Regions from separate parts of the Dehalobacter sp. TeCB1 genome, predicted to be linked through region 2. Evidence: a T-box and tRNA genes for the amino acid it is inferred to sense, from the RefSeq annotation. Region 2 holds a T-box; the other holds one or more tRNA genes.
The links. The T-box of region 2 lies ahead of leuS (leucine--tRNA ligase). A T-box ahead of a tRNA ligase gene usually reads a tRNA of that ligase, here a tRNA-Leu.
Positions count from the first base shown of each region.

Region 1: it has a tRNA-Leu gene. The T-box ahead of leuS (leucine--tRNA ligase) is inferred to sense a tRNA for this amino acid. The anticodon was not compared.

Region 1 covers NZ_MCHF01000026.1:39,684-53,265, reverse strand. The annotation lists gene yedE (YedE family putative selenium transporter) at 49-1,125, shown strand; gene A7D23_RS07735 (sulfurtransferase TusA family protein) at 1,186-1,389, shown strand; gene A7D23_RS07730 (DUF3343 domain-containing protein) at 1,424-1,672, shown strand; gene A7D23_RS07720 (IclR family transcriptional regulator) at 2,643-3,410, shown strand; gene A7D23_RS07715 (hypothetical protein) at 3,694-4,311, shown strand; tRNA gene A7D23_RS07710 (tRNA-Gln) at 4,423-4,496, shown strand; tRNA gene A7D23_RS07705 (tRNA-Leu) at 4,507-4,591, shown strand; gene A7D23_RS07700 (glycosyltransferase) at 4,929-6,086, shown strand; gene tig (trigger factor) at 6,398-7,747, shown strand; gene clpX (ATP-dependent Clp protease ATP-binding subunit ClpX) at 7,798-9,051, shown strand; gene A7D23_RS07685 (adenosylcobinamide amidohydrolase) at 9,273-10,466, opposite strand; gene A7D23_RS07680 (heme ABC transporter ATP-binding protein) at 10,468-11,739, opposite strand; gene A7D23_RS07675 (iron chelate uptake ABC transporter family permease subunit) at 11,740-12,789, opposite strand; gene A7D23_RS07670 (cobalamin-binding protein) at 12,804-13,582, opposite strand, start outside.
Region 2 covers NZ_MCHF01000036.1:33,749-41,272, forward strand. The annotation lists gene leuS (leucine--tRNA ligase) at 1-2,491, opposite strand, end outside; T-box leader at 2,611-2,805, opposite strand; gene rsfS (ribosome silencing factor) at 2,834-3,181, opposite strand; gene yqeK (bis(5'-nucleosyl)-tetraphosphatase (symmetrical) YqeK) at 3,185-3,769, opposite strand; gene A7D23_RS09920 (RNA-binding protein) at 3,973-4,227, opposite strand; gene nadD (nicotinate-nucleotide adenylyltransferase) at 4,309-4,950, opposite strand; gene yhbY (ribosome assembly RNA-binding protein YhbY) at 5,092-5,382, opposite strand; gene obgE (GTPase ObgE) at 5,384-6,661, opposite strand; gene A7D23_RS09940 (Spo0B domain-containing protein) at 6,760-7,272, opposite strand; gene rpmA (50S ribosomal protein L27) at 7,349-7,524, opposite strand, start outside.

The DNA.
Region 1 (13,582 bases), on a different contig from region 2:
GACACATAATGTCTAAATAATGATATTACAGAAGGAGGTCATTGAAGAGTGATCAAAAACGAAAAGATTGTAATTGTTATCGCTGGAATTATCATTGGTATTATTTCTGTCACACTGGTGCTTCTAGGCAATCCAGCCAATATGGGCTTTTGTATTGCCTGCTTTGTCCGTGACACAGCAGGTGCGCTGGGTTTGCATCGGGCCACTGCCGTCCAATACATACGACCGGAAATTATTGGTTTGGTTTTGGGATCCTGTCTGATGGCTTTAAGTAAAAAAGAATTCTCACCGCGAGGTGGTTCTTCCCCTTTAACGCGGTTTATTCTTGGATTTTTTGTTATGATCGGAGCGCTGATGTTCCTGGGATGCCCCTTCCGGATGATTCTACGACTTGCCGGCGGAGACTTAAATGCTCTCGTTGGCTTGGTTGGATTCATCTGTGGCATTTTAGCAGGGATATTCTTCCTTAACAGGGGCTATACATTAAAAAGAACCTATAGTCTTCCGAAAATTGAGGGAGTCATATTCCCGGTGATACAAATTGTGTTTCTTTCTTTACTCTTGGCAGCGCCTGCCTTTATTTATTTTACGGAAGCAGGAGCCGGTCCCGGAGCCAAACATGCCGCGATCGCAATTTCTCTAGCTGCGGGTATCCTTGTCGGTATCTTAGCGCAAAGAACCCGACTTTGCATGGTTGGCGGCATTCGGGATCTAGTATTATTTAGAGAATGGAAATTGTTGCTTGGTTTTCTGGCTATCCTGGCATCTGCTTTTGTTATGAATACCGCTACCGGTAACTTATCCGTGGGATTTGCCAATCAACCCATTGCCCATACGGACGGTTTATGGAATTTTCTCGGTATGCTTACGGTTGGTTTTGGCTCGACACTCCTTGGAGGCTGTCCGCTTCGGCAAATGATTCTTGCCGGCGAAGGCAATACGGACTCCGTTATTACAGTGATTGGGCTATTTGCCGGCGCAGCCTTTGCGCACAATTTTTCTTTAGCTTCTTCAGCTAAAGGACCTACGACCAACGGCATGATCGCGGTCGCTATTGGTTTGGTTGTCATGCTGATAATCGCTGTGGTCAACACCCGGAAGGCCGCTGCAACTGTGAATAATTGACATACGCTTTGATATTTATTCAAATGTAAAAAATTACATTACATTGAGAGGAGAATTGACATGCTCGATGCAAGAGGCCGTTCATGTCCAGAGCCTGTTATCATGATCAAGAAAGCAATGGCTTCCAACGAGGATGAATATACCATACTGCTTGACAACCGTACCTCTTTGGAAAATGTCTCACGTTTTGCGAGAGTTGCAGGATATCATAGTGATTATACTGAAGAAAATAGGATCTTTACATTGAAAATAACAAAAAAATAATAATGCAGCACAAACATCGAAGGGGAATCCACTTATGGAATACATCGCAACCTTTTATTCGCATTATGGCGCGATGCGCTTTAAAAAAAAGTGTATAGCCAATAACCTTCATGCGGTCGTAATGCCTGTTCCCAGAAGTCTCAGCTCTTCTTGCGGCAGCTGCGTCAAGTATGAAGATCACCGGGACTTTGTTGCACCGGAAAATCCGGATGAAGAGATTGAACAAATAGTCTGCATTGAAACAACCGGGTACCGGCAGGTATATAAGGCTAAAGGAGCATGATTGCTTATAGTTTGTTTCTAACCCAAGTATAGTTATAATAAATACTAATTATAAAAATTAATTACTTGTATTCTGTAAAATAATTGGTTAAAATCCAGGTAGGTTAAGAAATCAAATACAGCATGAGAAACGGTGTTTTTTCAAAGGTAAAAGCCCGCAAACACGCATGGATTATGGCTTGTGGTATCGCGGCAGTCACAGAGTGATTGTGGCTCCGGCACTCGTGGGTTCAAGTCCCATCATTCACCCCATATAAAAAGATTAAGCTTTATCGCAAGATAAAGCTTTTTGATTACCCGCCCCGGCGTGATTGCCGCGAGGCATTGGAGCAAGTCCCATCCTTTTTTTTCATCATGGGGTTCGTCAGTAACCTGACCCCTTTAGGGTGGTGCAATTTTTTTTATGGTGATGCTGCCTGCGTCGTGGCGGATGCTTCCGCGGATAGACCGCTCTGGCCGCTGCTGTTTAATGCAATGATTTTATAATAATAGGTTATCTCCGAATCTAGGCCTGTATCCGTGTAAGGGAGCGCTGCCACATTTTCCGCTATCGTACTGTAGGTGCCCTCGGGAGAGGACGCCCTGTAAACAGCTTGATCTTGTAATAATAAGTATTGCCTGATGTCAGGCTGCCATCTGTATAATTGGTATATACCGTCGAGGCAATCTCTGTATAGGTCCCTGAATACGAAGCCGAGCGGTAGACCGCGTAAGAGGTCATTCCACTGATTAAATTCCAGGAAAGATAGATTTGCCCTGGTCCGGAGGATTTCGCTGAAAGGCTTGAGAAAGATGCAAGGGTCGTGGCGCCGGCATAGGAAGAAAGTGACCATGAAACAAGTATACCATTTTTTGGTTTATTATCTGTAAATTATTTGTAAATCCTTTGGAGTATTCAATTTAATTTTTTATTGTTATTCTTATTAAAATCAGCCATAATAGAAATCAGCAAGAAGATGGGAGGCCTGTTTGTGACAGAAAGATATGTTCAGACTGTGGAAAGAGCGCTGGATATATTGGAAGTGCTGGCCAGTTCTAGGGAATCATTCGGCGTGACTGAAATTGGTAGCAAGATAGGGCTGCATAAAAGCACGGTACATCGGATTATTCAGACTTTATGCTATCGGGGATATGTCGAAAAAGAGAAAGACAGGGAACGGTACCGTCTCGGGATAAAAATAGCCGAAGTTGGCAACGCATTTTTCAATCAGCTTGAAGTCCGGAAGGTTGCCGAGCGCTATCTGGAAAGCCTGGCTAAAACCTTTGATGAAGTAGTTCATCTGGTTCTGCCCGACAACGGCGAAGTGGTGTTTATCGATCATAAGGAAAGTTCCCAGTTGATCGGCATGCACTCCAAGGTAGGCAGCAGAGGCTACATGCATTGTACGGCGGTTGGTAAAGCAATCCTTTCCACTTTGCCGGAAGAGGAAGTAAGGCTTATTCTGCAGAAAAAGGGTATGCCCCGTTTTACTCAGCAGACGATTACAGATCCGGAAAAACTGATCGAACAGCTGAAGGAAATAAGAAAAACAGGCATTGCAGTTGCCGCTGAAGAAACTGAAGTCGGGGTCATTAACATAGGAACGCCCATTTATGATTATTCGGGCGGAACTATTGGCGCGATCAGCATTTCCGGACCAATTAACAGGCTGATGGAGAAAGGGATTGAAAAGGTTGGTCAGGAAATCAAGCGTGTTGGTCAGGATATATCCTTCAGATTAGGATATTCTGGCCGCTGATATTACAGTAATCTGCCAAAAGAAACGCTTGACGGAAGTAGAAAACTAGTACATAATATTAATACTACATTTTCAAATATTTCAGAATCTTTCTGTGTTAGTTTGCATAAAATAACCAAAAGATCAGAATCAAGCTTCAGCAAAAAAACCAAAAGGTGGACACGGAAATGGGTTTAGATCAGATATGAAACGGTGTTTCAAAGAATAAAACAAACTTATTTTTATGCGTATAAAATGAAACGGTGTATCATATAGTGAGACGAAAGTGGGGGGGTAATTGATTATGATGAGAATTTCATCAATAGCTTATAATCAGGATAGAGATTGTATAGGATGCGCTATCAGAGATGAAAAGCAAATATCCACCTATATTCTGTCTTTTCAGATTGCAGACCAGTTGCTGTCGCGTTATCAAGGAAAATGGGGTATTTCCGGCAACGGGATTACACTTCTTTTTACGGATCTAGACCATCCGCTGACGATTGATTATGATTCCGGGATCATTAATTACGGATCCCTTACGACAGCATTTTATCATCGCTATAACCCTGCTAAGGGGCTGACAGTGCTGGTTGAGGATATTTGTTCCGACCTTGCGATCCCGCAAAGTGAGCCCATTGAATATGAAGAATATTTTTTTAGATTGTTCGTCAAACTTGTGGAAATTTTCCATGCCCGATGCAATGTTCAGATCTTACCTGGTAAAAATGAAGGCGAATGGGAAATCCGTTTAGGCGAGGGGGAAGCTTCCGGCTGGATCGGAAAAGATGGAATTGCCGAAAACCGGTTTGGTGAAAAAATCGATATAAAACAATGGCAGAGTCTCAGGATTGAAAAAGCAGCGCTTTATGTCTTTGGTTTTAACTCTTTCTGCAAAAACTTTCAGTGTCCGATTAAATAAGGACACTATTTTTTTGTATTAACTTTTGTTTGACAGGGCAAAATTTTTTAAGTATAATACTGTTTGCGTGTTAGAACCGTCAGAATATTGCATAACCGGTTTTCATTCCAATGGGGTATCGCCAAGCGGTAAGGCATCGGACTCTGACTCCGACACCGGTGGTTCAAATCCATCTACCCCAGCCAACTTTTACATGCGGGAGTGGCGGAACTGGCAGACGCACTGGATTTAGGTTCCAGCGGGTAACTCCGTGCAGGTTCAAGTCCTGTCTCCCGCACCAAAATTGATGATTTCGAGGCAGTTGACCTATAAAGAAGGTTGACTGTCTTTTTTGTTTCTGCATTTCCAGCCTTAGATTTCGTTTCTTACGCACTAGATAATAAATCGGCAAAATGGAGGTGCCGCAACAAAGAAGTCGCAGAAGAGTAACACCAAATGTGAAAAAATCGAGAAAAAGTATTTAAATGTCGACCGGCAATTATTATAATATGGATGTAGCAGGAATAATCCCGGATTCTTGGACTAGAATATCTTTCATATATAATTATCTGATCCGGTTCATAATATAAATAGTAATGACACCAAATGAAGAGAGTGTTTGGAAGGGGAAAAAAGAAGTGTCGGGAGTTCTGATTTTTTCATCAAACTATGGTGAAGGACATTTCCAGGCAGGTGAAGCACTCGCCGAAGCTTTTCGTCATCAACTTTCGCCAATAGAGGTAAAGCACTTAGATTTTGGTTCTTTTTTTTACTTTAACACGGATTATTTTATGAGGAAAGCCTACGCAACAATGATCAAGAAGACGCCAAAACTCTGGAGAATACTCTTTGAAAAGACGGCAGGATTGACTGCCGAAGATTGCCGGAAGTTTGTGCGGGGATTGGAAACGAAGAAGCTGTTGGACTGCATCTGGAAGTTTAATCCTGATGTGATTGTAAGTACCCATTTTATACCGGCTGCCATATTGGGTGAACTGAAGCTGAAAGGGCTCCTTTCTGTTCCGCTGGTCACGGTGGTGACGGACTACCTTGTTCACGGCGTATGGATCCACTCCGGAACGGATAAGTATATTGTAGGTTGCAAGGATGCCTGTACCAGGCTCGTGGAGGCAGGAATAGCGCCCCAGAACGTGATTCAGTCCGGGATCCCTCTCCGGTTAAGATTTGAAGAACCCATGCAAAAAAGCGCTGCTAAACAAAAACTGCGGCTTGACCTGGACCGGAAGACGGTACTTATCATGGGTCTTAACGGTAAGCCCGTAAGCAATGTTTCAGAACTGAAGGATATTGTCCGGAACTTGGCTCAGGATATTTCGGCACAATTATTGGTGGTTTGCGGCTACAATAAAGAGCTGTACCATGCGCTTAACAGTGAAATTAGGGAAACGAATCTTTGCATCAGACTCTACGGTCATGTCGACAATGTTCAGGAATTGATGGCAGCTTCTGATCTTATGATCACTAAAGGAGGAGCATTGACAATTTCCGAAGCACTGACCATGGGACTTCCCTTGCTGATGTACAGACCCATCCCGGGGCATGAAAAAGGAAATGCTTATTTCGTTGAACAAGCGGGAGCGGGGAAGGCTTTCGGTACCCCAGATGAACTGATCCGCTACACAGTAGAACTGTTTAAGCATCCTGCCAGACTGGAAACAATGAGTTTAGCGGCACGGATGATACTGCCGGTCAATCCTTCACAAAATGCAGCTGCCTATATTTTGACACTCGGGAAAAACATCAAAACCAATCCGTTCAAAACAGAAGCGATATAATACCCGGCAGAAAATCTGCCCGTCATTGTATTTCAAAACAAGGGTTAACAAGGCACTAGATTTAAACAGAATATCAAGCGTTTTCCTTGATTCTTTGAAAAACTTCTGATAATATTAACTGGTCAATATCAGGTTTACTGGAAAGGGGAAACGGATGTTTCCTCTTTCTGAACTTGTTGCTTTTTTCCAGGGATTTACGCTTAAGCTAGGTTTGCATTTTTTTGAAAAAGGGCAGAATATCCTGGTGTGAAATGTTGATACTATTTAAATATAAAAAATAATGTAAGGTTAAATTCCAAGGAGGAGCGGACATGTCTGTCAAGATCGAAAAGAAGAACAATAACATCTACGAAATGGAAATTACGGTTGGGGTTGAAGAGGTTTCTGCAGCTTTTGACCGGGTGATGAAAAGAGCTGGCCAGGGACTCAGCATACCAGGTTTTCGCAAAGGAAAAGCCCCCAAGCATATAATAGAAAGGTATGTTGATAAAGACGCTGTGAAAAATGAAGTGATGGAGCAGGTCTCTTACCCGGCTTTATTTGAAGCCTATAAAGAGCATTCTATTACGCCAGTTTCCAGGCCGGCTATGCAGGTCGTCCAATTTGAGGCAGATAAAGATCTCATTTTTAAAGTTACGGTAGAGACCAAACCTGATGTAGAGCTGGGACAATATAAGAGTCTTGGCATCGAAAGACAGGCTGTTGAGGTTACAGACGAGCAGGTGGCCGAAGAACTGGAACGCCGTCAAAACAGACATGCTAAACTTATTCCGGTTGAAGACGGAGAAATCATTGACCAGGATATCGTCACGATTGACTTTGAAGGATTCCTGGGTGATGTGCCGTTTGAAGGAGGAAAAGGCGAGAATCACGAGTTAACCATCGGTTCCGGCACTTTTATCCCTGGATTTGAGGAACAATTAAAGGGTGCTAAGAGTGGTCAGGAACTCGAAATCAGTGTCAAGTTCCCGGAAGGCTATCACAGCGAAGAGCTTTCCGAAAAAGATGCCATGTTTAAAGTCAAGATCAACGGTATTAAGAGAAAAGAACTGGCGGCTCTGGACGACGAGTTTGCCAAAGACGTCAGCGAATTTGACACGTTGGAAGAATTGAAGCAGGATATCAGAGAAAAGATGATTTCAGCTGCAGAAGCCAGACGTGACAACGAATATAAGACCGAAGTTATTAAGAAGGTCGCTGAAAACGCAGTCTGTGAAATTCCTGAAGGAATGAAACAGGAGCGCATTGATGCGTTAATGGAAGACCTGCAGCAGAACATGTCCTATCAAGGAATTTCCATGGAGCAGTATTGCCAGTATGTCAATACCAGCAGAGAAGCGCTTCGCGAATCCTTCAGCCAACAGGCAACTGATGGACTAAAAACTGAACTTGTCCTCGAAGCAATTGCGGAAAAAGAAGGAATTACGGTTACCGATGAAGAAATTGAATCCGAGATTAATAGAATGGCTATGCAGTATGGCAGGACAGCTGAAGAACTGAAGTCAGCTCTTGAAGCTCGCGGCGAGATGCAGATGTTCAAAATGAGTTTAACATCAGAGCATACCGTTGATTTCCTGGTCAAGAACAATGGAGCAGGGCAGGAAAGTGCCGCAGCACAGAACACGGATTCAGAGAGTAATGTAACGGAGGAAAATGAATAAGATAGTTATTGCGACAATGATAAGGGAATTCTCAGTAAAGGGGTGAGCATATGGCAAAGTTTAACGATGAAAAGAATCAACTGAAGTGTTCCTTTTGCGGTAAAACACAGGAACAGGTCAAGAAACTGGTAGCAGGTCCCGGGGTATACATTTGTGATGAATGCATCGAGCTCTGTAATGAAATCATAGAAGAGGAGCTCCAGGATGATGTAGGTTCAGAAATTGGAGAGATACCTAAACCAAAAGAAATCAGAAGTATTCTTGATCAATACGTTGTCGGTCAGGACGAAGCAAAAAAAGCATTATCTGTTGCAGTTTATAACCATTACAAGCGTATCAGCATTGGCATGAAGGTCGATGATGTCGAACTTCAGAAATCCAATATCATTATGCTCGGTCCAACAGGTTCCGGTAAGACGCTGCTTGCTTCTACACTGGCTAAAGTTCTTAATGTTCCATTTGCTATAGCGGATGCAACCTCACTGACGGAAGCCGGCTATGTCGGAGAAGATGTCGAGAATATTCTCCTCAAACTGATTCAGGCTGCTGATTATGATATTGAGAGGGCAGAGCGAGGGATCATCTATATTGATGAGATCGATAAGATTGCCCGGAAATCTGAGAATCCATCCATTACCAGGGATGTATCAGGTGAAGGTGTCCAGCAGGCACTGCTCAAAATTCTGGAAGGTACAGTAGCCAGTGTTCCTCCACAGGGAGGACGCAAGCATCCCCACCAGGAATTTATCCAGCTCGATACCACGAATATCCTGTTCATTGTTGGCGGGGCTTTTGATGGCATTGACAAACTGATTCAAAACCGTATCGGCAAGAAAGTGATGGGTTTTGGGGCGGAAATTCAAAAGAAAAATGAAAAGAACGTCGGGGAATTCTTAAGGCAGATACTGCCGGTAGACCTCTTAAAATACGGATTAATCCCCGAGTTTGTCGGAAGACTTCCTGTCATTGTCACCTTGGATGCTCTGGATCAGGATGCGCTGGTCAGCATTTTGACCCAGCCCAAAAACGCCTTGGTCAAACAGTATGAAAAACTGCTGGAAATGGACGGCGTAGGGCTGGAATTCAAAGAAGATGCGCTTAAAGCCATTGCTGAAGAAGCGATTCGCCGTAATACGGGAGCGAGGGGCCTCAGGGCGATTATGGAAGAAATCATGCTGAATGTAATGTATGATATTCCAACCCGCTCGGATGTCACCAAGTGCATCGTTACCAAGGATACAATTCTTCAACGAATTGAGCCTGAGCTTATCACAGTGGATAGCAAGAAGGAAGAATCAGCTTAAACAGAATAAATCTAAACCTATGAGATACTGTTAATAGTTTTATGCTATTGGCAGTATTTTTTGTAAACTTAGGGTTTACGTCATGTACCCTAACCGCTCTTCGGCTATTGCGCCATCCTTGGCGCAATAGCCGAAAAGCGGTATTGTGGCTCACAGACTTACCCTCACATAATGGTAATGTAATATACAAAATGAAAAAACAACAATTTGAGGATACTGTTCTAGCCGAACTTCGCTGCAGCAATGATCCTTACTGTCAGCACTGCAAAGCAATGGGACATTGCCGTTATGGCATCGTAAACGGAGCTGTAGGAAATTAAGAAATCATTCAGAAAATCATGTAAAAAATCATCCGGTAAATCATAATTTCTCCTGAGACGTTCAATGATGATTTTCCCTTCGGAGGCAGCCTGAGCAGGTGATAATAACTGCCAGTCCAATTGATCCATCAGATGGACATAGAGCGTAGCCGGGATCACAAGTTCCTCTTCGCATTCTATCTTTTTTAACCTGTTCAGGAACTTTTGCTTATCTAGTGATCCTGGTTTTCTCGATTCCGCTTGATTCGGAACTCCCGCTCGAGACGTAGATTCCTGACACAGGACACCGATGCCCTTCTGATATTCCTGCCAGAGGGTTTCTTCATTGATACCGAATCTTTTCAGGCGGTTCAGCAGACTGAATTGGTATTCCGGACAAAGACCGGTCTGCAGGAAAAGAGCCTCCTTCAAAGCCTGTTTGACGGTAATTCCAATCAGCTCTCCCAATTTGCTGTGTTTGCCGGCATAGAAAAGCCGGGAGCCAGACTTGCTGTTGCAGATGATGACCGTCCCGTCTGTGCCTGATCCTGTGGCGATGCCTCTGGAATAACAGCTGCCGGCCATAAGCTCCTGCAGGGCAGCCGTTTTGGCTTCTGTACAGGTCACAAGTGCTCGGGTCAGGGTCTCTTCCGGAAGATCGGCATTGATATACAGCAGAATATTAATCGTTCCAGCTGGAATGGTTACCGTTTCCCCCTGCCGTTCATGAAAAAAAGCGGGATCACCGATCCGGCCGCCGTTCATTTCGATGCCGCCGGTTACCACTGCGGTGACAGTTAGATCTTCGTAGCTTGCTGTCCGAATAGCCACATTATTCATGGCAGCAGCCGTCAGAAGGCCTGCGGAGGCTTCAGGATCAAGATCCAATTTCGTGGCAATCAGCTTCATATGTTCCTCATAGACGGCTGGAGTGATGTCACACGTCAAACCCATCCCGGAATTAATATCGTGGTTAAAAACAAATTTCAGGTTTTCGCGGTAACCACCGTTTAAATGGGCGGTACTCAGGACCTTGCGGTCATCCTTGAAAGAAATAATGATACTGTCTTTATAGCGCTCAACAGTATCACCTGTTTCGTAAGTCCACAGAAGCAAATCATTTTCCTCCGATCCTACCTAATAGTTCCCGGATACTGCCGAACTTCTCTGCGCCGTGCTGCATCATGCCGGCAAGAAGGCTGTCAGCTTTGCCACCGGTAAAATCTCCTGTGTAATCCCACTGTTCTGATTCAGTTTCCACAATCATTACTTTTTTGTTTTTAAGGTGTAAGGCCACGGAAACCTGTTCTAAATTGACGATGTTCCCGTACCCGAAAGGGACAGACAAAACAATGATCAGGTCTGCTTCATTTAGAAGCTCTTCGTTCATGTTAAAGGCTTCGGCGGAGATGGGGGAAAAAGGAGCTTCTTCGGAAACGGCAATGCCGAGCTCTTTGGCTTTTTTCCAGTCCGAATCTCCAATGTTCAGGACGCCGCAGCTCACCTGATAACCGGCCTGAACCAATTGTTCCATCAGATAGACACCGCTTCCGCCGCCGCAGAGTAAATGGATACGTACATCCCTGGCAGCCTCACTCCGGTCCTTCTTTTTACTTAACGGAATAATATTAAAGCGTCCGGTGATTTCATTCGTCGTAATCGCAACTTCGATATGGTAGCTGTCCCGGATCTTCTGGGCTGTCAGCACTTCAACAGGACTGCCATAAGCCACAATTCTGCCTTTATCGAGAAGAATGATTTTATGGCTGAACTGGGCAGCAAGGTTAAGATCGTGCAAAACAGCGATTACGGTCAGGCTTTTGGTTTTATTCAAACGATCCAGAAGTTCCAGCAATTCATATTGGTGCTGGATATCTAAATGAGAGGTGGGTTCATCGAGCAGCAGGACTTTGGGTTCCTGAGTTAAGGCTCTGGCCACAATGACTCTTTGCCGCTCGCCTCCGCTTAGTTCGTTCACAGAGCGGTCCTTCAGGTGCCAGACGTTTGTCAGCTCCATCGCCCATTGAGCAATCTCCACATCCTTTTCAGAATCGCCCTCAAATCGCTTTTGATGAGGCATTCTGCCCATCAGTACCGTCTCCATGACAGAAAAAGCAAAATCCCCTCCGGTATCCTGGGGGACGACTGCAATCGTTTTGGCAAGATCTTTTTTCTTAATCTTAAAAATATCCTGATCATCGAGCAGGACGGCCCCCTTCTGGGGAGTAATTTCTGCGGTAATATTTTTCAGCAGGGTAGACTTGCCGGACCCGTTGGGGCCGATGATGGATACAAAGCTGCCCTTGCTGATTTCCAGGCTTAAGTCTTCCAGAATATTTTTACTGCCATAGGCGAATGTAAGGTTGCTGGCAATGATTAAAGAATCCACTTATATTACTCTCTCTTTCTTTTTCTTCAGCAGATAGATGAAGAAGGGTCCACCAAAAAGCGCAGTGATGACACCAACAGGGATTTCCTGTGAGCCCAGGCATGTCCTGGCAATCGTATCGGTAATCACCAAAAAGGTCCCGCCCACAAGAAAGGAGAGTGGAAGCAGGACCCGGTGATCCGGACCGACCATAATCCTGACAATATGTGGAACGATTAGTCCGACAAAACCAATGGAGCCGCAGGATGCCACGGCTCCCGCTGTTGTCAGGGAGGTGGCCATCAGCAGAATGATTTGCAGTTTCCCAAGATTGATGCCAAGATGCTGGGCGGCACTGTCGCCGAATACCATTGCATTCATTTCCTTCGCTAAAGTGAATAAGACAATCACGCCAATAATGATAAACGGCGCGGCAAGTTGGATATGCTCCCAGCTCTTGTTGGCAAAACTGCCCATGAGCCATAGATAAATTTTATCGATATCATCCGTATTCAAAACCATCAGAAAAGACATGACTGCTGACAGAAACGCACTGAGTGCGACCCCTGCCAGCAGAAGTGTCGTGACAACGACTTTTTTCCCGACTTTGGCTAGGGAGTAGACGATCCAGGTTGTCAGAAAAGCACCGATAAAACTGAAAACAGGAATTTCGATCATGCCCAGGAAACCGCCTGCTCCGGTAATGATGGCGATCGTCGCACCCAAACCTGCTCCGGAGGATACACCCATTACGTAAGGATCGGCCATCGGGTTTTTGAAAAAACCCTGCAGGGTACCTCCGATGACGCCCAGAGCTCCGCCAACCAAAGCTGCCAGAATGATTCTCGGAACACGCAGAGACCAGATAATCGTTTGATGGACATGGGGATAGTCTTCAGCATGAAACCAGTGATTCAATAAAGGTACTTTGCTCATGATAATTCCGGCGCTCTCTTTAAACGAAATATCTGCTGAGCCAACCGTTGTGCAAAAAATGCCCACAGCAATCAAAAACAAGGTGAAGCAGATCAGCAGGTACTTCCAACTTTTCCGGTTTTTTAAAACATCCATGATCAATAGCACCATTAATTTCCAAAAATTTCAGGATGAATAATTTTTGCGATTTGCTCCAGACCGTCAATGACTCTTGGGCCTGAGCGGCTGATCAGGTTGTCGTCGACAGCATATACCTTGTTGTCTTTCACCGCACTTAAGACTTCATAGCCGGTTCTGTTTTGGATATCAGCTGGGGTATGGGCATGAGTATTGATGATGTAATAATCCGGATCGGCTTGGAGCAGACTTTCCATGCTGTAATTATAAAATTTTTCAGTATTGCCGGCAGCAATATTGACGCCTCCGGCAACTTCGATAAGGTTATTGACAAAACTGGTTGAACCGGCCGACATCAGAGGATCGTCCCAAATTTCCACAAATACAGTTGGTTTGGCGATGTCTTTGAGTTTGGAGGTTATATTTGTCATTCTGGTTCTCATATCTGCAGTGACTTTCTTGGCTTCTGCTTCCTTACCAGTCAAAGAACCAGCCAATTCGATATTGCTGATAACCTGATCGATCGTATCGGCATCGAGTACAACAACCGTCACCTTCAGCTCTTCAAGCTTCTTGATGACATCTTCCTGCACGCCGGCTGCAATAAAGACCATATCAGGCTCGGCAGCGACAATCGTTTCCAGATTCGGGTTCTTAAATCCGCCCATTTTTTCTTTAGTCAACGCTTGCTCGGGATAATCACAGTAATCGGTTACACCGATAATTTCCTGATCAAGGCCAATGGCAAAAAGTATTTCAGTAATAGCAGGGGCCAAAGAAATAATTTTCTGGGGGTACGCGTCAAGGGTGA
Region 2 (7,524 bases):
ACCTCACAACGATATTCACCAGTTTACCCAGAACCGTGATCACTTTGATGACGGTTTTTCCTTTAAGGTGCTGTTTGACTTTTTCTGAAGACAGAATCATCTTTTCCAGTTCCTCTTTAGAAATTTCGGCTGGGACCTGAACCTTGTCGCGAACTTTTCCGTTTACCTGGAGAATAATCGTGATCTCCTCTTCGATCAGCGCCGTCTCATCTTCAATGGGCCAGGCCTGTTTATGAATGCTTTCGGTGTTTCCAAGTTCTCCCCAGAGCTCTTCGGTGATATGCGGGGCAAACGGTGCCAAGATCTTCAGCAGTGTTTCAATGCCTTCTCTGGCAACGGCCAGGTTGGCATCCTTTTCTTCTTTATACAGGTAAAGTGCGTTAACCAATTCCATAATGGAACTGATCGCGGTATTGAAATTAAATCTGCTGCCGACATCATTGGTAACCTTTCTGATGGTACTGTGTGTGGTAAAACGCATTTGTTTGGCTTTGGCATCGAGCTCCGTGAAGGATTCACGTGCAGTACTGCCATTTCCTGCAGAAGCCAAGGCAGCTTGATACTGGACAATAAGCCGCCAGACACGGTTTAAAAAGCGGTAGCAACCTTCAACACCCTGTTCGCTCCACTCCAGATCCCGTTCAGGCGGGGCAGCAAACAGAATGAACATTCTGGCCGTGTCTGCACCATATTTGCTGATGATCTCCTCAGGGCTGACGACATTTCCTTTGGATTTGGACATCTTGGAACCGTCCATGCAGACCATTCCCTGGGTAAGCAGATTTGCAAACGGCTCATCCACCTGGAGGTAGCCAAAATCTCTCAGGGCTTTAGTAAAAAAGCGTGAATAGAGCAGATGCAGGATCGCATGCTCAACACCGCCGACATACTGGTCGACGTTCATCCATTTGGCCGCGTTTTTCTCGTCAAAAGCCTTATCCGGATTCCGCGGGTCACAATACCTCAGATAGTACCACGAAGAGCACATGAAGGTGTCCATCGTATCGGTTTCTCTTCTGGCAGGGCCTCCGCACTTCGTACAAGTTGTCTGCACAAAGCTCTGGGAAGTGGTCAGCGGATTCTCACCGGCCTTGAACACGACATCATCGGGCAGCATCACCGGCAGCTGATCATCCGGCACAGGCACAACGCCGCACGTATCACAGTAAATCATCGGAATTGGCGCACCCCAATAGCGCTGACGGGAAATCAGCCAGTCCCTAAGGCGGTAATTGATTCTACGCTCACCAAGCTGCAGCTTTTCCAGTTTGGCAGCCATCTTGCCCCAGGCCGTCCGGTTATCCAGTCCGTCAAAATCAAGGGAGTTGACCATGGTCCCGTCTTCAATATAAGCTTCTTTCATCGGCATATCTTTATCTGCAGCGGAAACTTTAGGATCAAGAATGACTCTCGCAATCGGCAGACCGTACTTCCCGGCAAAGGCAAAATCTCTTTCATCATGTCCCGGGACCCCCATAACAGCCCCGGTTCCATATTCGAGAAGAACGTAATTGGCAATCCAGATCGGGATCCTTTCTCCGCTTAATGGGTTGATGCAGTAGTGTCCGATAAACATCCCTTCTTTTTCTGCTTCCGATGAGGTTCTCGCAATTTCGTTCAAACCTTTCATCTTCTCGATAAAAGTGAGCACGCCTTGTTCATACTGTGTTCCTTTGACGAGCTGTGTAACCAGCGGATGTTCGGGGGCAAGAACCACATAGCTCACGCCAAAAATCGTATCGACTCTGGTTGTGAATACAGTGATCATATCTGTGGTGCCTTCAATTTTAAAATTGGCTTCGGCCCCTTCAGAGCGGCCAATCCAGTTGCGCTGCATGGTTTTTACTTTTTCCGGCCAGCCGGTGAGCTTATCAAGGTCGTTTAAGAGCTGTTCCGAATAATCCGTAATCTTGAAAAACCATTGTTCAAGATCTTTTTTGGTAACAGGTGTGTCGCAACGCTCGCAGGCACCGTCCACGACCTGTTCGTTAGCCAACACTGTCGCGCAGGACGGGCACCAGTTTACAGCGGCTTTCTTCTTATAGACCAAACCATGTTGATAGAACTGATTAAAAATCCATTGCGTCCAGTGGTAATACTCGGGGTGGCAGGTTGCAACTTCTCTATCCCAATCGTAAGAAATACCCATTTCCTGAAGCTGTCGCTTCATGTTCGCAATATTTTTCCAGGTCCACTCTGCCGGCGGTGTCTGATGCTTGATCGCGGCGTTTTCAGCGGGAAGGCCGAAGGCATCCCAGCCAATCGGGTGCAGCACATCATAGCCCTGCATCCTTTTGAAGCGGGCAATCACATCAACGATCGAATAATTGCGGACATGTCCCATATGTAAGTTTCCAGATGGGTATGGAAACATGGCAAGTGCATAGAACTTTTCTTTACCGCTATTCTCCTCAGTTTTTCCTGCTTTGTTCTCCAGCCAGGCTTTCTGCCATTTTGACTCAATCTCGTTGAATAAATATCTTTCCTGCATAGATCCGACCTCCAAAGTTCTTTCCAACAGAACAGCCTTTAGTTGTCCTGCCTTATGTTTCAAATGTTCATTCTTCTGGTAGATATTACTAGTCCAAAAATAGATAAAAACCCCCATCCCCAAGGGACGAGAGTTTGCTCCCGCGGTACCACCCTAATTCTGTGCGCTTAAAGATTATAACGGTTCTCACCGGCATCCGTTGCTGCCCGGACACTGCTCAGGAACGAGTTCCCCGCCTGGTGAAAACGGCTCACACCAACCGCCGTCTCTCTGATCCATCCCTTTCAGGTACTGCTTTCCTTCAAAGCGTAAAAATATTAGATTGGATATCCAAATTAAAATCTAATTATATAATACGACTTCCCGGGCATCGCCCCACAGTCTTTCCAGACTATAAAACTCTCTGGTATCTGGTGTCATAATATGTATAACCAGATCACCACAGTCGATCAGCACCCACTGAGCTTCAGGAAGCCCTTCTATCCTTAAAACCGGAATCCCGACCTCGGGCAATTTTTCTGCAAGGTACTCGATAATTGCTTTGGTCTGAGTCGTGCTGTTTCCCGTGGCAATCATAAAATAATCTGCAATGACGGATATTCCCTTTAAGTCAAGGGTCAGAATATTTCCGCCTCTTTTATCGTCAATAAAGTCAACTACTTTCTGCAGCTGGTCATGACTTATTTCCAAATTCTAACCTCCTTTAGACGCTTTTCCATTTTTCAAATCTTCATACGTCAGAATTGTCAGCGGATGAATCGGTTTATTGTTCTCCTTCAGATAGTACAAGGTATGCTCCACACAAGCCAGTGTACCTGTCTTAAGGTCATGATACAACTTCTGGCGAAGCTTGTCTACACCGGGGAAATTCCTCCCGGGTTCCGTGAGATCGACACTGTAGATCAACATTTCCAGAGGGGACATCCCCGGTCTCCCCAAGGTATGATTCGCAACCGCATTCAGGACATCCTCGTTTTTTATCGCGTAAAGAATCTGCAGCATATAAGCTGCGACTCTTCCGTGAATGACCTGGGGAATTTCCATATCTTCCGGATAAAGAATAAGGTTCCATTCCCGGGCTTTTTTCAGCTGCTCCAAATAAGTGTACTCCTTAGCCAGGTCATGGGTAAGGGCAGCTAAGCCCGCATCTCCCTCTTTTACACCGAACCTCGGGGCAAGTTCCACGGCCAGAGCCTCTACCCCAAGCGTGTGCTGAAATCTTTCCAGCGAAAGTTTTTGTGAGGCTAAAGTTCTGAAATATTCCAGCCGGTCGTTCACAACGTTCAACCTCTCTTATTTTACCGCTCCTTGCCATCCATGGGCGTCATACAAGAATACGGTACAGTTTGCTGTACCGTATTCTCTCGGGTCCAGGGTCTGAGAATGTAAGATAAACCAGGATTCTTCATGCTATTTATATAGAGTCCTACGACTCATTAAAGATCAGAATTTATCTTAACAGAAACCCCCAACCAAAAACATTAGACAGTTTGGCGAGGTCTCGCTTCGTTTACTGTCAATGAACGGCCATTGAACTCACTACCGTTAAGTTCTTCTGCTAAGCGCTCGGCATCCTCTGAAGCAACTTCTACAAAGCCAAAGCCTCTTGAGCGACCGGTTTCTCTGTCGGTAATGATTCTGCTGCCGATTACATTGCCAAACCGAGCAAAGTACTCAGTCAGTTCCTCTGAAGTCGTACTCCAGGGGAGATTGCCCACGTACAGGGTTTTTGTCATGGAATTCACCTCTAAAATAATTTTGTTTATAGTATGAAACAACTATTACTATAGTATACAATCCTATCGGAAGTCAAATGTTTATTTACTGATGTAAATATTATTTTCTATGATGAAACGCCGTACTTCTTCTGGAAGCAAATAACGAATAGACTTGTTATTCCAGATCCTTTTTCTGATATCTGTCGAAGATATAGCCAGAGCGGGAATTTCCATCTCGAATATTCTGTTTTGGGCATAAGGATATCTGTCAAATAATTCTCCCAAAAAACCACCAATTTCATACCCCGGTCTTGAAGCCCCGATAATTTTGGATATTCCAATAATTCCTTCTGCTTCCCGCCAGCTCAAAATATCCCGGAGCGCATCGGAACCGGTGATAAAAAAAAGTTCCTGTTCGGGGAACAACAGATGCAAGGCTTTTAAAGTGTCATAGGTGTATGAAGGGCCTTCTCTGTCGATCTCAATTCTGGATGCGATAAAATTCTCATTGTCGCGGATAGACATTTCGACCATCGCAAAACGCAGATCCGAATTTGCAATCTGATGATGGACTTTATGCGGAGGAATGCCTGTGGGGATGAATAAGACCTTATCAAGCGCAAATTCGACCCTGGCTGTCTCCGCAGCCACCAGATGGCCGTAATGAATTGGATTAAACGTTCCTCCCATGATGCCAATCCGGCATCCGCCAGCGATTGACTCGCGAACACTCCGTTCCATTATTTATCTCCTAAATTTTTATTATTAGACAAGTCTCCGTAACACTGTCTATAACGGAGACTGATCTCAGGAGAATACTTAAGTAAAATATGCTGAGAAATATCCCGCCTGCAAATTGTCCTCATTTACCAAGAAAATATGTCAGGGCAGCTCTATTTTTGGTTTTTCGCTGGCCTTCCGATAGAGCAGGAAATTCCGCCCGATCACCTGAACCAATTCTGAATGGGTAGCTTCGGCCAGCCCGGAGGCGATATTTTTCGGGGCATCGGCACAATTCTGGAGCACCCGTCCTTTAATCAGCTCTCTTGCCTCCAACGCATCGGCGGCCTGTTTAATCATATTATCTGTAATTTCATCTTTGCCAACGATTAAAATAGGTTCCATTTCATTCCCCATAGCCCTTAAAAACCTTTTCTGTTTGCCTGTCAGCATGCTATTGTCCTCCCTCCGACCATTCCAACTCCAACTTTCCGATCGATACTTTATTGCCTTCTTTGATCCCCTGTTCCTTCAGTGCATCGTCGACTCCCATCACTTTAAGGATATTCTGGAAGCGCATGACACCGTCATCCGTATCGAGGTAGGCCATCGCCGCATGTCTTTCAATCTCTTTGCCTGTAATGATATACATGCCGTCTTCACGCGTAATGACAAATCTGTCCTCGCTTTGGACCTGAACCATGCGATGTTCATCAGGATCAGCTGAAAGTCCAATCAGCGGTACCTCAGGAAGAATTTGTATCATCTTATGCAGTAATTTATCGATTCCCTCTCCGGTTACCGCCGAAATTGGGTAGATTTCATAGGCATCCCCAAATTCCTCGCGGAGACGCCGGAGATTCTCCTCGGAACCGTTAACATCAATTTTGTTCGGAACAACCAGCATCGGCCTTTCAGCAAGAGCCGGACTGTGCAGTTTGAGTTCCTGGTTGATGATTTTAAAGTCTTCCAGCGGGTCTCTGCCCTCGGAACCCGAAATGTCCAGAATATGAAGAAGCAGTCTGGTACGCTCGATATGACGCAGAAATTCATGTCCAAGTCCTGCGCCGGAATGAGCCCCTTCGATAATTCCCGGGATATCCGCCATGACAAAACTCTCATCCTCTACCTGAACGACGCCAAGATTCGGTACCAGGGTCGTGAAATGATAGTCTGCGATTTTCGGACGGGCAGCCGATACCCTCGAGATCAGTGTGGATTTTCCGACGTTTGGGAATCCGACCAGGCCGACATCTGCCAGAAGCTTCAGTTCAAACAGAAGCCAAAGCTCTTCCCCTGGTTCTCCGCGCTCCGCCACTGTAGGAGCCTTGTTTGTATTACTCATAAAACGGGCATTTCCACGGCCGCCGCGGCCGCCTTTGGCAATGGTGACCCTTTGCCCATGCCGGGTAAGATCAGCCATAATTTCGCCTGTACCTTCATTTTTGATTATCGTTCCCGCCGGTATACGCAACACCAGGTTTTCTGCTCCTTTCCCGTGCATATCCTTGCCTTGCCCGTGTTCGCCGCGGTCTGCCTTATAATGGCGGCGATAGCGGAAATCCACCAGGGTCCGCAGGCCCTCATCCGCTTCGAGGATGATATCCCCGCCACGGCCACCGTCTCCGCCATTAGGCCCTCCCAACGGGACATACTTCTCCCTGCGGAAAGATACAGCTCCTGCTCCGCCGTCCCCAGCTTTTACATATATTTTTGCGCGATCATAAAACATTCGTTAACCCCTTCATTCGGATTTTTCTAAAGAAAACTTGGCTGGCGCCAAGCCTTTGACGTCAGCCTTAGCTGCGCTTAGACCTATCAGAAAGTAACTCATGCTTTCTGGTAGACTGGGGAATATACATTCTGCTCAAAAAGATTGTCTTCTTTATATAGTCTGAATTCGCAGGAAAATCCTCCGCCGACAACGCCGAACTGGATCTTTGCCGTTAATGTTTCAACATCCTGATCTCCCTGCACGAATAGGTCTAAACAGTCTTTAGTGTATCCAGAAAAACTCAGGGCATATTCTTCCTGCCAATGATCAAGCCAAAATTCTTCATTTTTCATTTCCGGAGGAAAATCCAACACAAATTCTGCACCTTTCAGACGCAGCTTAAAATACCATCCCAGGAGAATACCAAGCAGTGTTTTTTGGCCAATCTTGTAAATATCTTGCTGCGGCCGAATCTCCACCAAGACTTCATCAATATAAGCCAACGCTTTGTCCGGCATATTCAGCTGCAAATACCCCTTGATGACCTGAAAATAATTCAGAAAATCATGCCGAAGGATCTGGAAATTATCCAACTGCTCATAAAGGATCTTTTTATCAAGATTGACCATTTTTCTTCTCCTCACCAAAGATAATTAACAATAAAACATACCCCCGGGCTAACCCAGGGGTATGACGTGTAATCTGTTATTGGGCTTGAGTAATCCCGTTTTCCGCATGAACACTTACCTGCTTGCGGAATTTATCTTTGCGTTCGAACTTTACGTAACCATCTGTGAGCGCGAACAGCGTATCATCTTTGCCAATGCCGCAGTTTTTGCCAGGATGGAGTTTGGTTCCACGTTGGCGAACAAGAATATTTC